One region of the Flavobacterium ginsengisoli genome, then DNA from elsewhere that is predicted to be linked to it. Evidence: riboswitches for the same ligand, from Rfam matches in the RefSeq annotation. Region 1 holds a riboswitch; the other holds the start of a gene.

Region 1 (7,756 bases):
TTATTTCCAACTAAATCTACTGCTATATCAAATTTTTTATTTCCATTTAAAACAAAAGTCGCTTCGTAAATTGCTTCTTTTCTGTAATTGATAATTTGTTCTGGTCTGACTCCAAGATTTAATAAAGATTTTATACTTTCTTCGTTTCCAGCTGTTACCACAAAATTGGTAAAACCTTTAGCGATAAGCAGTTTAATAAAAACGTTTCCTACTCCTCCAGCCGCACCTGTAATCAATATCGAATCGGTTAACGTAACATTCATTCTCTTAAAAGACTGCAAAGCCGTAAGTCCAGCTGATGGAATTCCTGCCGCCTCTTCAAAAGAAATATTCTGAGGTTTTTTTACTGCAATTCCTTCTGGAATACAAATATATTCTGCATAAGTACCATTTGACCCCATACTTCCAGAACCGCAAAAAATAGCATCTCCAATTTTAAATTCCGTAACCTCAGCGCCAATTGCTGTAATTATACCCGAAAATTCTCTTCCTAAAATTGGCGAATGTATTAGCTTTCTTTCCGAGCCGTTTTCGGTCATTTGATAATCAATCGGATTAAATCCTGAAGCCATAATTTTTACCTGAATCTGATGTGGTTCAGGTTGTGGAATTGCTACTGTTTCCAGCTTAAATTCTCGGTTTTCCTGTAATACAATTGCTTTCATTTTTATCATTTTAGTTTACAAAAGTATCGCCGTAATGCTTTATTTTTGTTATGGGTTAACCCAAGGTAACCGGTTACCAAATAGATACTAGTATGGCAAAAATTAACGATAATGGAGTGCTTCGCGAAGCCAATTGTTCTGAAGAACTCATGGCAATGCGTGACAGTCTTGATGTTTTGGGCGGTAAATGGAAATTGATGATTCTAAGGTTTTTAACCAACAGAACGCATCAGGTGATTCATTTTAAAAAAATGCAACGTGAAATTGATGGTATTTCGGCTAAAATGCTCAGCAAAGAACTCAAAGAATTGGAGACCAATTTACTCATTACCAGATCTGAACAAAATACCAAACCAGCGACTGTCGTTTATGCCATTACCGAATATGGCAAATCGGTGCTTCCTGTTACCGAAACCTTAGTCAATTGGGGATTGGCACATAGAGAAAAAAATTATCGAATCGATTAGTAAATAAATTTTAAACACATAGAAAGATAGTTTTATCTATAAATACGTTTCAGTTGTTCAAAAACATAGCGATTTGAGAAACTAGTTTATTTCTAAGTCTTTTTACAAAATAGAAAAATCTATGTTTCTATGGGTAAAACCTAACAGGTTCTGAAAACCTATTAGGACTACTACTAACTAATCTAACTTAAACCAATCTTTTACCTCTTTTTCTATATTATCTTTTATTTTGGGATTTTCAAATTCGTTTGAAACCGAATTATATTCGTAATCTTTTTTCCATTTTTTATAATTCAACGCTACTTTTTCAATTGCGTCACAGATATAAAAAAGTTCTTCATTAGTCGTAATGGGATGCAAGGATAAACGAACCCAACCTGGTTTATTGGTCTGATTTCGTTGCAATAATTCATTGGTAATTTCAGCCGATTTCTTTTCATTGATATTGAAGAGATAATGCGCATAAGTACTGGCGCAAGACCAGCCTCCGCGAACCTGAATCCCGAAACGATCATTTAAAAGCCTTACAATCAAATTGTAGTGAATATCTTCGATTACAAAAGAAACACAGCCAATTCTTTCTGTTGTTAAATCTCCTAGAATAGATAATCCGGGAATTTTTTGTAGTCTAGAAAAACAGAGATCGAGCAATTCTTTTTCTCTATTTTTAATATTTTCCACTCCCATCTGCTCTTTTAATTCTAAAGCCAAAGCAGTTCTAATAACTTGAAGAAAACCTGGGGTTCCACCATCTTCTCTAACTTCTATAACATCGCTATAACAATATTTTCCTAAAGGATTGGTCCATTTTACGTTGCCTCCACCTGGATTATCAGGAAAATCGGATTGGTATAATTTTTCATTGAAAACCAAAATACCGCAAGTTCCAGGTCCGCCTAAAAATTTATGAGGCGAAAAGAAAATCGCATCCAATTGTTCTTCTGGATCTTTTGGATGCATATTGATTTTGACATATGGTGCAGAAGCCGCAAAATCTACAAAACAAAGTCCACCATTTTGATGCATAATTTTGGCCAATTCATGATATGGCGTAATAATTCCGGTAACATTCGAACAAGCCGTAAACGAACCTATTTTTAAGCTTCGATCGGCATATTTTTTAATTTCATCTGAAAGAACTTTTGGATCAACCAGATTGTTTTCGTCTGGCGAAAGAATTACAACATCTGCATTAATTTCATACCACGGAACTTGATTGGAATGATGTTCCATGTGCGTGATAAAAACAACTGGTTTATCTGCTTCCAATTCGTAGTTTTTTCGCACTCCAATAATACGCTGCAGTTTAGATAAAGCAGCCGTCATTCCGCTTCCTGTTGTAACTAAAACATCTGATTCGCTGGCATTAACCGCTTTTTTAATAATTTCTCTAGCGTGCTGATAGGCATAAGTAGACGTTTTTCCTGTCTGACTAGAAAATGAATGCGTATTGGCTATCATTGGACCAATTTTATTGAGCATTATATCTTCGATCGGAGTGTATAATCTTCCACTGGCAACCCAGTCTGCATAAACTAGATTTTGTTCTCCGTAAACCGATTCAAAAGTATGCTCAATTCCTACTGTGTTTTCTCTAAACTTAGAGAAGTGACACTCCGATTCTGTTGGTTTTGTTGTTGGCTCAATAGCATTCATATCCTTATCATTTTAAATTAACTAATTGTATTTTTTGTTGTGCTTTTTTTAGAATCAAATTTTATTCTCCAAAAGCGCTTTTAATGTAGACTGCAATTCTTCTCCGTGCAGGTTTTTGGCAACGATTATTCCTTTTGAATCTACTAGATAATTACCCGAATTGCTCTTACTCCATATAATTTGGCAACAGCACTGTTCCAGAAAAGCAAGTCAGAAACATGTGTCCATGTCAAATTATCGTCTTGAATTCCTTTAATCCAATTTTCTTTCTTTTTATCTAATGAAATTGCTACAATATTGAATCCTTTATCATGAAATTCTTTGTAAGCCGCAACAATATTTGGATTCTCTTTTCGGCATGGTCCGCACCATGAAGCCCAAAAATCAACCAAAGTGTAGCCTTTTAAATTATCATAAAGGCGAACTGGCTTTCCATCAGGATCTTTGGCAGTAAAATCTGGGGCTTTTTTACCAACCGCTAATCCGTCTAACACGGTAACCAGTTCTTTTAGTTCTTTCACGTAAGTGATATTCTGAAGGCTTTTATCTAATAAAGCAATATTTTGAGTGATTTGCTCTGGTGTTAATCTATACGACCAGTTTCTATATAAAACATAAGCCGAAACAATAGATTTTGGATGTTCTGTAATGAATTTACTAATTTCAACATCTTTGGTCTTTTTATAGGTTTCGAACAAATCTTGAGAAGCCGAACCTTCAACCACAGAAGCCGTATAATATTTCTTCGGACTTAGTTTTACTGTTATCGGATCTTTTTCAAGAAAAATATACAATGGCGAACTTTCTGTATTAACGCTTAGACCATATAATTCTGGCGTTTTTACTTTCGTTTTAAAACTAAAATTTCCGTCTTTTACTTTTACAGAATCAATAGTCGTAAACATTTTATTGTGAAACTTCTGCAGGTAAACATATTGTGCCACTGTGTCGACAACAGTTCCTTTCAATTGTAAATTGCTTTCCTGAGCTTGAGTTTGAAGCGCTCCAAGAAACAAAGCAAAACCTAGTAGTATTTTTTTCATTTTATTTTTAGTATTTTAAGATTAGACAAAAGAATTTTGTGCCAATGCCTAAAGCCATCAGCGCTATTGTTATTTTATAAAAGAAATCTGGAAAAGATTACTGTTTTAGAATTCAGAAAAAAGCAAAGCTATTTTCTTCAAAAATTGAATTCAAAAGTTCATAACCGGCATATAATATTGATTCTGCTTTCATTGTAATAAAAATTTTTAGTATGGATGATCTTAAACAGATTTACTGAAGAAATCTTTCTTATCTACCCGCACACGGCGGAAGGATTTAGCACCTTATTCGGCAACAGGTTGCTAAGACTTCATTGGGCCTATTCCCTCAGTCTTTCTGGATAAGTATCATTATATAACTTTTCTGTGATACAAATATATACTAATTCTACATAATTAGTCAAGTTTAAAATATAATTTTTTGTTTTTTTTTATTAAAAAAATACTTTTACAAATCACAAATACATAAAAATCAATAAATTAAACCTGAAAACATTATTTAGGAACGGCATTTTTTATAAAAGAAATTCATACGTTTTACACTTAAAAGAGAAAAAACATTATTTATTCTGGAAGAAAAACGTGCAAATATTTATTTTTTTCAAGGCTAGAAAGACCTTCTTTCAGTCCGTTTTTGAGGTTTGAAGTAATTAATCCCAACACTTGTTTTAGATCATTGAAATTATTGGGTTTCACAAAATAACAGACAGCACCCAAATTGGCAGCGGCATCCATATCATTTTTATATGACGAAGTCGAAATCATTATTACGGGAATGTCTTTATAATGTTCCTCTGCCTTTAATTGTTTTAAACATTCCCAGCCATTCATAATCGGCATATTTAAATCTAAGAAAACTACGCCTGGCACTTTATCTTGAGCTTTCAACAATTTTAGCACTCCGCTTCCATTTTCAGAACAATGGCAAACAATACTTTCATCTATCTCCGCCAATGCTTCACAGAACATTTCTGCATCGTCCTTATCATCATCAGCTAATAAAATCATATTTTCTCCCATAATTAAATGTCTTTTGCTTTTTGTACAAACGGCAAGGTAATAATAAAAATAGCTCCTTTATTAGAAATTCCTGTTGCAGTAATGCTTCCGCCATGACGTTCGGCTATTTTTTTGCAAAGTGACAAACCTAAACCTGTGCCTTCGTATCGATCCTTAGAATTTAATCGCGTAAAAGTTTCAAAAATGCGTCCTGTTTGATCAAGGTCAAAACCAATTCCGTTATCCTCTACTGTAATTATTGCCACTTTATTACCTGCTTCAATTTGTTCTGTTGCTGTAATATTAATTTGAGGCGGAATGTTTTCTTGGGCGAATTTAATAGAATTATTAATTAGATTATAAAACAGCTGATATAGCAATACCGAAGCTCCTTCTATAACTGGAAGCTCTTCAAAATAAATTTTGCCATTTGCTTCCTGAAGCGCAATTTCAAGATCATTTTCTATGTTTTTAATCACTTCGTTTAAATCGACTATTGTTGTTTTTTGCGAATCGGCATTCATTTTAGAATACGCAAGAACACCATCAATCATATTAAACATACGATCTGCTGCAACATGAATTCGTTCAATATATTTTGATGAAGATTCGTCTAACTGCTCTTCCATATGCTCTTCTAAGCGGCTCAAAAATGTCTTTATTTTTCGAACAGGCTCTTTTAAATCGTGCGAAGCAACGTGAGCAAACTGCTGTAAATCTTCATTAGAACGCTGTAATTCTTTGGTACGATCTGCTACTAGAATTTCTAGTTTTTCGGTCGTAGACTTTTGTTCATGAATATCGGTACAAGTTCCAAACCAATTAGTAAGCACCCCTTCTTTATCTCTAATAGGAAGCGCTTTACTTAAAAACCAGCGGTATTCGCCTGTATTTGCATTTCTTAAGCGAAACTCTATCTGATAAGGAAATTCTGCACGAACACTTTCGTACCATCTTTTAGAAACCAAATACACATCATCGGGATGCAATTTTGAAATCCAGCTCGAATCTCCAAATTCATGTTCTTCAAAACCTGTATATTCGTACCAGCGACTGTTGTAGTAATCGACAAAACCATCTGGATCTGCTGTCCAAATAATTTGAGGAATAAGATCTGCAAGCTGTCTAAACTTTTCTTCGCTTTCTGTGATAACGTTTTGAAGTTCTTTCTGCGAAGTAATATCACTTGATGCTCCAAACCATTCGATAATTTTTTCTTGATCGTCTAATATCGGAACTACTCTTGAAAAAACCCATCTAACAGAATCGTCCTCATTAACTGCTTTGTGTTCCATTTCAAAAATGGATTTTTCGACAATCGATTTAGAAATAAGGTCAACGGCTTGTCGCAAATCTGTAGTATGAATAAACTTATCTAACCAATTGATGCCACGTTCTCCCGAATTAGACAAGCCTCCTTCTCCTTCCAAATTTTGCATAATCATCCAATCGGCATCCATTCGATAAACCAAGTCTGATGATGCGTTGACTAAAGCTCGAAAACGGCTTTCGCTTTCTTCCATTTTTTGGCGCGCCACAACTTGTTGTGTAACCTCAACCGCTACTTGAATCATTCCTGTTATTTCTCCATCTTCAATTAACGGACGATAAGCCAAGTTATAATAATAGTCTTTTAATTCTCCTGTTCGATTATGCGGAACCAAAACTTCACTTTGGTCAAAAGGAATTCCTTCGTTGTAAACCTTTAAAACCTGTTCCCAAACATATTGTCCTTCCAGTTCTGGCAAGACATCAATCAAGCGCATTCCGATAATTTCTTCTCCGCGACCAATCATTTGCAACATATGCTTATTGATTTGCTCAATTACAAGATTATCGCCTCGCAACACTAACGTTGGTGCCGGTGTTTGATGAATCATTTTGCGGAAACGATTCTCACTTTGTCTGCAATTTTTCTTCAGCTTGTTTGCTTTCTGTAATATCCCTTGTAGTTCCTGCGACAAACTCTACTTCTCCTTTTTCATTAAAAACAGGAACAAAAATATAATCGTAAATTCTTCTTCCCAATTCGGCGTGAGGAAAAGAAACCGTTCCTCGAATTGGTTTTCTCTCAGAAATCACAGTATCTATTTCTTTTTCGTGCATTTCGGCATGCCAATCTTCGTAACCATTTTCAATTAAACCGCGTCCAATAGAGTCTTCTGCCGTTTTTCCCCACATGCTCAACAAAGCTTTGTTAGCATAGGCAAACTTATAATCGCGATCAAATACATAAACCAAATCTGGTGTCCCATTTAATATAGAATCATAAAGTCTTTTTTGTTTTTCTGCATCAATCAATGCATTATTCAGAGCAGTTTCGGCATGCTTCTTTTCGGTAACATCTTCCATTGTCACGACTAACATTTCGTCTTGTTTTACAACAGTAAATCCGAAACATTGTTTTCCATTTTCATCGCCGTACCATTGCTCAAAATTGGCTGTAATACCAGTTTCTGCCGTTTCAATAAATTGCTCCAAAATATTGGTTCCTTCTATTTTAGAGAAAATCGTACTGAATCTTTTGCCTTTGTAGTCTTTATTATCGATCCAGTTTATAATACAAGAATTAAACAACAATATTGAAAAATCTTCGACTTTGTCTTTATTATCGTACAAAGATTTTAAAACTGCAATTCCATTAGGTGCAGAATTAAAAACGGTCTGAAAAAGCTCTAAATTACTTATTAGCTCCATTATCGTACTGAGTGATAGTTTTCTAAAGTTGTCTTATAGTGTAAAAGGCATGTAAATTGTTAATTTCCTTCTCAAATATAGAGAAAAACGTTTTTACTTTAAACATTTGTTAAAAATGATTTTGATTTAATAAGACATCTTTAAACCCCATTATCAATCTCCTATTATGCATAGCAACAAAAAAGCTGAATCGTTAGGATTCAGCTTTTCGTTTTATACATTTACTAGT
Region 2 (7,756 bases), 2.0 Mb from region 1:
TAAAAGCAATTTTTTAGAATTCGCTATAGCGAAAACATTCAGCTTAATGTCTTTACGTTTTTCGATTGCTGCAGCCGATTCTAAAATCTGATTGATTAAAGTTCCACCAACTAATCCGTGACCAAAAATCGCAATATTGATTTTCTTCGAAACTCCAAAAATCTCTCCGTGAATTACGTTAAGCGCTTTATTTAATTCCTCTTTTTTAACAACCAAACTCACGTTTTTACCCGTTACCGTGTTGTTGAACAAAATCGGAACAATTTTGTTTTTGATTAAAGCGGTGTATGGTTTGTGGAAAGTACTCAAATCTTGTCCGATAATTGAAATTACCGATACATTATCTGTTACCGTAATCTGATTTACATCTTTAGAATAAAAGTCATTTTCAAACTCTTTTTCTAATTCAACCATTGCAAGAGTAGCTTTTTCTGTTGCTACCACAAGTCCGATTCCTCTTTCTGAAGAACCTTGCGAAATGATACTCACACTGATATTGTGATCACCCATTACTTTAAAAATTCTGGCATCTACTCCTGCTTTTCCAAGTAATCCGCGTCCTTCAAGATTTACAAGAGAGACATTTTCTAAAACAGAAAGTGTTTTAATTCCTTCTTTAGAAGAATCCGATGTAATTAAAGTTCCGCGATTTTCGTGGTTGAAAGTATTTAAAATTCGTAACGGAATGTTTTTTTCTAATAAAGGAATAATCGTCTTAGCATGAAGAATCGTTGCTCCAAAATTAGCTAATTCGTTTGCTTCATTAAATGATAAATATTCAATTTTCTTAGCATCGGCAACTAAATCTGGATTTGCCGTATAGATTCCATCTACGTGCGTGAAGTTCTGTAATTCTTCTGCATTTAAATAATTTGCAATTAACGAAGCGGTATAGTTACTGCCATTTCTACCTAAAGTAGTTGTGTCGTTGTTGTTGTTTGAGCCAATGAAGCCTGTAACTATATTAACCGTTTCGCCGTTATGTTCTTTAAAATAATTTACTACGTTTTTCTTTGAAAGCTGCTCCAAAGGCTGTGCATCACCAAATTTAGAATCGGTTTTCAACAAATCTCTTGTATCTACAAAATTGGCAGGAATTCCTTTTTCCTGTAAAATTGCTGTCAATAATTTAGCTGAAAGCAATTCTCCTTTTGACAAAATCTGATCTTTGATTTTTTTGCTGTAATCTCCAATTAAGCTTACACCTTCAAAAAGCTTGTCTAAAACGCTAAATTCTTCAGACAAATCAACTTGTGGGTAATCTGATATTTGATATTTTTTAAAATTCTCTAATAATTCTTTGTAACTGCCGTTTTTAGCGACGAATGCTTAAGATAAATTCTAATTCGTCAGTAGCATTTCCTCGTGCAGAAACTACAACGGCAATTTTTTCACCTTGATTTACTTTATCTGAAATGATTGAAACAACTTTGTTAAGTCCTTCTCCGTTTGCTAACGATTTACCTCCAAATTTTAATACTTTCATTTTATTTCTTTATTGTTTCTGCCTTAAAAATGTCGGCAAGTAAATGATCTAATTGTTTGTACTCGATTAAAAAAGCGTCATGTCCGTGAACCGAATCAATTTCGCTATAGAAAACATTATCTTTAAACTTCTTCAATTCTTCGTAGGTTTCTACATTTTCTTTTGCTGTAAAAAACAAATCTGAATTGATTCCGACAATGTGAATTGAAGCTTTTGTTTTAGACATTAAGTTTTCAAAACTTTCACTATTTCTAGTAATATCAATTGTTTTAAGCAACTGATTCATTAATTTATAAGAAGACAACTGAAATCTTTTCTGCAATTTTTTTCCGTGATGTGCCAACCAGCTTTCGATATTAAAAATCAAAAGATCTTGGTTTATGGTACGCTGAAATTTTTCCTTGAATGATTCTGGCGAGCGGTAGCACAGCATTGCGTGAATTCTTGCATCTTCGATTGGTTTTGAAGAATTGTTTAGAATTTGCTCTTGTAAAAAGCAATTGGCGATAAGCCAATCAGTCGATTTCCAGTCACTCGCAATCGGAATAAGATTTTCTGTGATATTTGGCGCTAAAGCTAAAATTTCCCAAGCAATTCCGCCACCAACAGAACCTCCGATAACTGCAAAAAGTTTTTCGATATTTAACGTTTTTACGCCCTCGATAAAGATTCTTGCAACGTCTCTAGCTGTAAAGTCTAAATAGTTGTCAATTAAAAAGGAATTGCTTCCGTTTCCTGGAATATCGAAAGCCAAAATGGTATAAACAGCAGTATCAATGGTTTTGCCTTCACCAATCAAGTCATTCCACCAGCCGTTTTCGCCAGTAACTTGCGAATTTCCAGTTAAAGCATGGTTAACCAAAACAATAGGCGCGCTGTGCAAAGGTTGTCCTGCCAGCGTAAAACTTAATGGTATAGAATGATAAGTTGCACCACTTTCTGTGATGAAATCTTGAATTATAATGGGATTTGGTATATTTTCCAATTTCAAATCTGTTGTATTATTGATTTGTATATGGAAATATTAGAAAGAAAAACTAGGTTTAACTAGAAAAAATCTTGTTGTTATCTTTCCACGTTTGGCGTGGTAGAATGTAGCACCTTCTTCGTTTTACCGAAGGGTTGCTAAGGCTTCATCGGGTCTAATCCCTCGTCCTTTCTTTATAACATTTCAATACGTGTTTGAACTTAACGGTGCAAATTAACTACTAATTTCTCAAACAAACAAATTTTATCTAAAAGTGTTTGTTAAATTTCTGAGACTTATTTTAGCAAAAACTATTATACGCAAAAATTTACCGAACAAAAATGCCCAGTAAAATTAAGCAGGTTTTACCCTAAATTTATGATGCTTTTCCGTTTAGATAAAAAGCGTTTCATTTTCTTTTGAATACATCAAAAACAATAAAGAGTTTGGCACTTTTTTCTCAGCGCTTTTATCTTCCTCTGTGATTCCGAATCTTGGATGAGCCAATTCGTTTGTTGGCGGCGGATTACTATTTTTTGTCCTTCTGTTTTTCAATTTAGAAATTTTTTCTGCGAAGTAGTTCAATTTGCTCATGATATTAAGTTTTAGTTAAGTTGTGTTTTATAATCTTTATTTCTCGTTTATCTTTTTGTTAAGTCATTTTCTAGAATAAAAAAACCCTTTTGGATTTTTAGATACCAAAAGGGTTTAAGTTTTTAAACTCATTTATACTTTTAGTATCAACAGACGTTCACGCAAATAAGCGCGACAGCAAACATCTTAGTGTTCATCTGTAAGGATTTATTCATCTGTGATTTATATTGTATTTTATTTAAATTCTGCATTTGTTGTAAATTAAAAAGCCTCCTAAATATTTCTTAGGAGGCTTTTACTATATTATTATTGTATTCTTACAATTTTTTAGCAATAGACACCCCCGCCTCGGTCTTAACCGAAATGGCACAAAACATTTTGTTGACTTTTAAGTTCATTTGATTTCTAGTAGTTTTTGGGTATAACAAATATGCAAATATTTTTCTTATTACACAAATAAAATTCAAGAATTTAATTACAAAATCCGTTGAAAATGTGTTTTTTAACGTCAAAAAACATCTTACAAAAACGAAAACGAAATAACACAAGTAAAAAACTTACAAAATAAGCCAATTTTCCTTCATAATTCCATTTGACAAATCAATTTATCAAAGAACTTTTTTCTCTTTTATATTTTTTTAACTAAAAAATTACAGCCAAACGGCTTCTTTACTCCTAATTCGCTCCGCAATTTTCAGAATATCGGTTATAATTCCTCTAGAAATTGCTTGTTTGCAAGGTGGAGCGCTCTGAATTACGATTGGAATATCGGCATAAGATTTAGTGAAAATTTCAAAAATGGTATCAGAACCTTTTAATTGTCCGATTGGAGAATTTATTGGTTCCGAAATTAATTTGACTTCTAAAGTTCCTTTTTCTACATCAAACTCTCCTACATATCTCAATACATGATTTTCTGCTTGAGTAATTTTGGCGATTTTAAAAGATTTATCGACAGCATCTTTGTTTAGCACTCCATTTTTCTCCAAATGTTCTTCGGTTATAAAGGGCTTGATTGTAATGTCTGAAAACTCAAAATCTTTTCCTATTTCTCTGGCCAATATCAGAAGCTTTCTTGCAGAATCGTTTCCAGACAGATCTTCTTTAAAATTAGATTTCATTAAACCTAAAAGGCTCGCATCTTTTAAAACAGAAGAAAACGAAACATCTTCTGATGAAAATCGATTAAAGACATAACTCAAATTATCAGATAAAACACCTCGAATCTTCGTGATTTTTTCTCCAGAATAATATAGATCTCTTAAGGTCTGCAAAACAGGAATTCCAGTTTCAACCGACGTTTCGTACAAAAACTCCTTGTCATACTTTTTAAGATCTGCTCGTAGTTCTTTATATAAGTCAATCGGGAGCGTATTGGCTTTTTTGTTTACTGCTACAATATGGAATCCATTTTTAATTAACGTATTGTAATGCTTCACCAATTCATCGCTGGCTGTTGCGTCTACGGCAATCAAGTTTTCGAATTCATTTTCTTGTGCAAATTCGACAATATCTTCTACTTTAAAAGGAACAGCCAATTGTCTAAAATTGGTTTCCCAAGCATAACCAACACCTTCTTTCTCAAAAAAGGCAACCGTCGAATTGGTTATTATTGGAAAATGAAAATCGACATTTTTACTTTCCAGAAAAAACTCCTGACTTTCAACAATTTGATTAATCAAAGTACTTCCGATATTTCCAATTCCGAAAAGGATAATGTTTATTTTAAGCTTTGACATAATTTCTAACATTTTAATTTTTTAAAACCATATAAGTGATGTAAGTTCATTTAATATCCAAACGTTTATCAAGGTAGACGCACTGCAGTGCGTCTCTACAAAATGCACTTATATTCCTTATATGGTTTAAATTTTATAATGGTGTTTTTCATAAAAAATTACCTTTAGCAAAACCACTCGCTAAAGGCAATTTTTCAAACAAAAAACAAAAAAACCTAATTTTTATTGATGCTGAATTGAGAAAGCGAAACGTTCTCAAAAACAGTCTGAAGATCAGCAATTAAATCTTCAATATCTTCAATTCCCACAGACAGACGAATCAAATCTTTAGAAACTCCTGTTTCTATTTGTTCTGCTTCTGTCAATTGTTGGTGTGTTGTACTTGCTGGGTGAATAATCAGCGATTTTGTGTCACCAATATTCGCTAGCAGAGAGAATAATTTTGTGTCATCTACCACTTTTTTAGCCGCATCAAAACCTCCTTTTAATCCGAAAGTGATAATGCCGCTTTGCCCTTCTGGCAGATATTCTTTAGCCAAATCATAATATTTATTTGATTTTAAACCTGGATAATTTACCCAGACTACCTCATCTTGTTTTTCTAACCATTCAGCTAGAGCCAAAGCATTTTCACTGTGTTTCTTGATTCGAATTGGAAGTGTTTCTAGTCCCTGAATAATCTGAAAAGCATTAAATGGACTCAAAGCAGAACCAAAATCACGTAGTCCTTCAATTCGAGCTTTTGCTATAAAAGCCGCATTTCCTAAGGCTTCATGATATACTAATCCGTGGTATCCTGCAGATGGCTCGGTAAATTCGGAATTTTCCGTTTGCCCAATCAAAGTTTCCAGCATCAATGATAACGCCTCCTAATGAAGTTCCGTTTCCTGCGATATATTTAGTTAAGGAATGAATTACAATATCGGCACCATATTTAATTGGGTTTAATAAATAAGGTGTCGCAACTGTATTGTCTACTATAAATGGTACTTTGAATGCTTTGGCTTCTGCCGAAATTGCTTTTAAGTCTAATACATCTAATTTTGGATTTCCTAGAGACTCAACAAAGAAAGCTCTTGTGTTTTCTTTTGTCGCTTTTGTAAAGTTTTCAGGTTTTGAAGGATCTACAAATGTGGTAGTAATTCCTAATCTTGGCAAGGTAACTTTTAGAAGATTATAAGTTCCTCCGTATAAACTATTTGACGCAACAATATGATCTCCCGCTTTTAGCAAAGTCAATAAAGTTGTTGAAATTGCAGATGCTCCAGAAGCAGTTACTACAGCTCCAATTCCTCCTTCGAGTGCTGCCAAACGCTGTTCTAAAATGTCATTTGTTGGGTTATTTAATCTCGTGTAGATAAATCCAGCTTCGGCAAGACCAAATAAATTGGCCGCATGATCGGCGTTATTAAATACATATGATGATGTCTGATAAATAGGCACGGCTCTTGTTCCTGCGTTTTTAGTTACGTCGTGTCCTGCGTGTAATGCGTTTGTTGCAAATTTTTGTGTGCTCATGATTTTTAAGTTTTTAGGTATTGTTAATACGTTTTATATTGTAATTGATATTGATTTTTAAAATTGATTTAAGCTAAAATATCTTCAGCTTCTTCTTCAAGATCATATAAATGAAATAGTAATGATTTTTGTGTTTTTGTCTGCTGTGCAGGATCATATTTTAGTGTTTCAGCCGATGTCTCTTCCGAATTATTATTTCTTAATAAGTATTGAAATGCGATTGTATTTATATCTAGTGTATTCATGATTTAAAATTTAAAATGTTGGAAATAAAAAAGCCCTTTCGGATGGCGACCAAAAGGGCTTATAGTTTAACTATAACAAAGATTGTCTCTTTCACTTTTGGCAACAGCAAATTGGGATGCACATTTGCATCATCTTACAACACATCATATTTCTTTTTGCTATTGTTTTCATTTTTATTTAAAATTTGAATTCGATTATTTTTTAAATTCGACTAATTCGATAGAGTAAATGTAATAAGTATTTTTTGAACGACCAAATTAAAATTGAAATTTTATACTATTTTTTTAAATTTCTTTCAAGCCTTTCAAATAAAGACTTGAAAGAAATTTATTTAATTAGAATTTAAAGCTTAAACGGGCAAAACCAAATCTTCCGTTTAATCCGAATTGAGAAACTGCTCTTGAATACGCAAACTGATTCGCATTTGTCAAATCTGTACTTGGCGCTGGCGACAAAGTTGGCGTTGTGTTTGTAAATGCAGGAGTTGCAGGATTATTTCTGTCTGGATAAACATCTCCTATATTATTAACTCCAATTGTAGCTCTAAAATGCTTGTTGATCTGATATCCTAAAGATAAATCTGTAACCAATTTTGCGCTGTATTCCGGATGTTCGTACACAGAAGAAAATCCGTCTAAATTCACATCTGTTGCTCCTGGGTCTGTAACTTTTCCGAAATAGCTGTTTCTTAAATAAATATCCAGTTTTTTAATGCTGAATGTTGTCATCAAATTGGCCTTTACTTTCGGAATTGCTTCTTCTAAATATACTCTGCTTGATTCTGGAAAGAATGAATAAATATACGGCTCTCCACCTGCATCTACTATAGATTTTGGAATATGCAAATCGCCTACTCTTTTGGTTTCGTTGAAACTAAAAGCAAAATCATTTCTAATTGTGAAATCCTGAATTACATCGTATTTCTGAGAAATTACCAAATCAATCCCTTTTGTTTCAGAATCAATTCCGTTTGTCCAGAATGAAGCTCTTTCTACTCCTTTCAAATCAAATGCTTGCTGAAATAAAGTCAACGCCTCTGCCTGTTCTGGCGAAGTTGCAGCACCAATTTGCGCATCTGTTGGTCTAGAATATTGTCCAGACAATACAATTCTGTCGTTGATTCTTGTAAAATAAGCATCAGTTGCAATTGTTATGTTAGCTTCAGGAATTTTGAATGTAAATCCTGTACTAATGCTTTTTGATTTT

Evidence for each region. Region 1 has a riboswitch for S-adenosylmethionine ahead of P5P87_RS23640 (TlpA disulfide reductase family protein). Riboswitches for the same ligand answer to the same signal wherever they lie in the genome.
Region 2: it holds a riboswitch for S-adenosylmethionine, as region 1 does, so the genes downstream of both, P5P87_RS13895 (alpha/beta fold hydrolase) here and P5P87_RS23640 (TlpA disulfide reductase family protein) in region 1, are expected to answer to the same signal.

Annotation. Positions count from the first base shown of each region.
Region 1 covers NZ_CP121110.1:4,971,088-4,978,843, reverse strand. The annotation lists gene P5P87_RS23655 (quinone oxidoreductase family protein) at 1-665, opposite strand, end outside; gene P5P87_RS23650 (winged helix-turn-helix transcriptional regulator) at 758-1,132, shown strand; gene P5P87_RS23645 (aminotransferase class V-fold PLP-dependent enzyme) at 1,310-2,788, opposite strand; gene P5P87_RS23640 (TlpA disulfide reductase family protein) at 2,932-3,831, opposite strand; SAM riboswitch class I at 4,079-4,179, opposite strand; gene P5P87_RS23635 (response regulator) at 4,396-4,851, opposite strand; gene P5P87_RS23630 (PAS domain-containing sensor histidine kinase) at 4,854-6,710, opposite strand; gene P5P87_RS23625 (PAS domain-containing protein) at 6,727-7,527, opposite strand.
Region 2 covers NZ_CP121110.1:2,985,264-2,993,019, forward strand. The annotation lists partial or broken gene thrA (bifunctional aspartate kinase/homoserine dehydrogenase I) at 1-1,486, opposite strand, end outside; gene P5P87_RS13895 (alpha/beta fold hydrolase) at 1,488-2,471, opposite strand; SAM riboswitch class I at 2,549-2,656, opposite strand; gene P5P87_RS13900 (hypothetical protein) at 2,847-3,047, opposite strand; gene P5P87_RS13905 (homoserine dehydrogenase family protein) at 3,698-4,786, opposite strand; partial or broken gene P5P87_RS13910 (O-acetylhomoserine aminocarboxypropyltransferase/cysteine synthase family protein) at 5,002-6,304, opposite strand; gene P5P87_RS13915 (hypothetical protein) at 6,373-6,549, opposite strand; gene P5P87_RS13920 (TonB-dependent receptor plug domain-containing protein) at 6,886-7,756, opposite strand, start outside.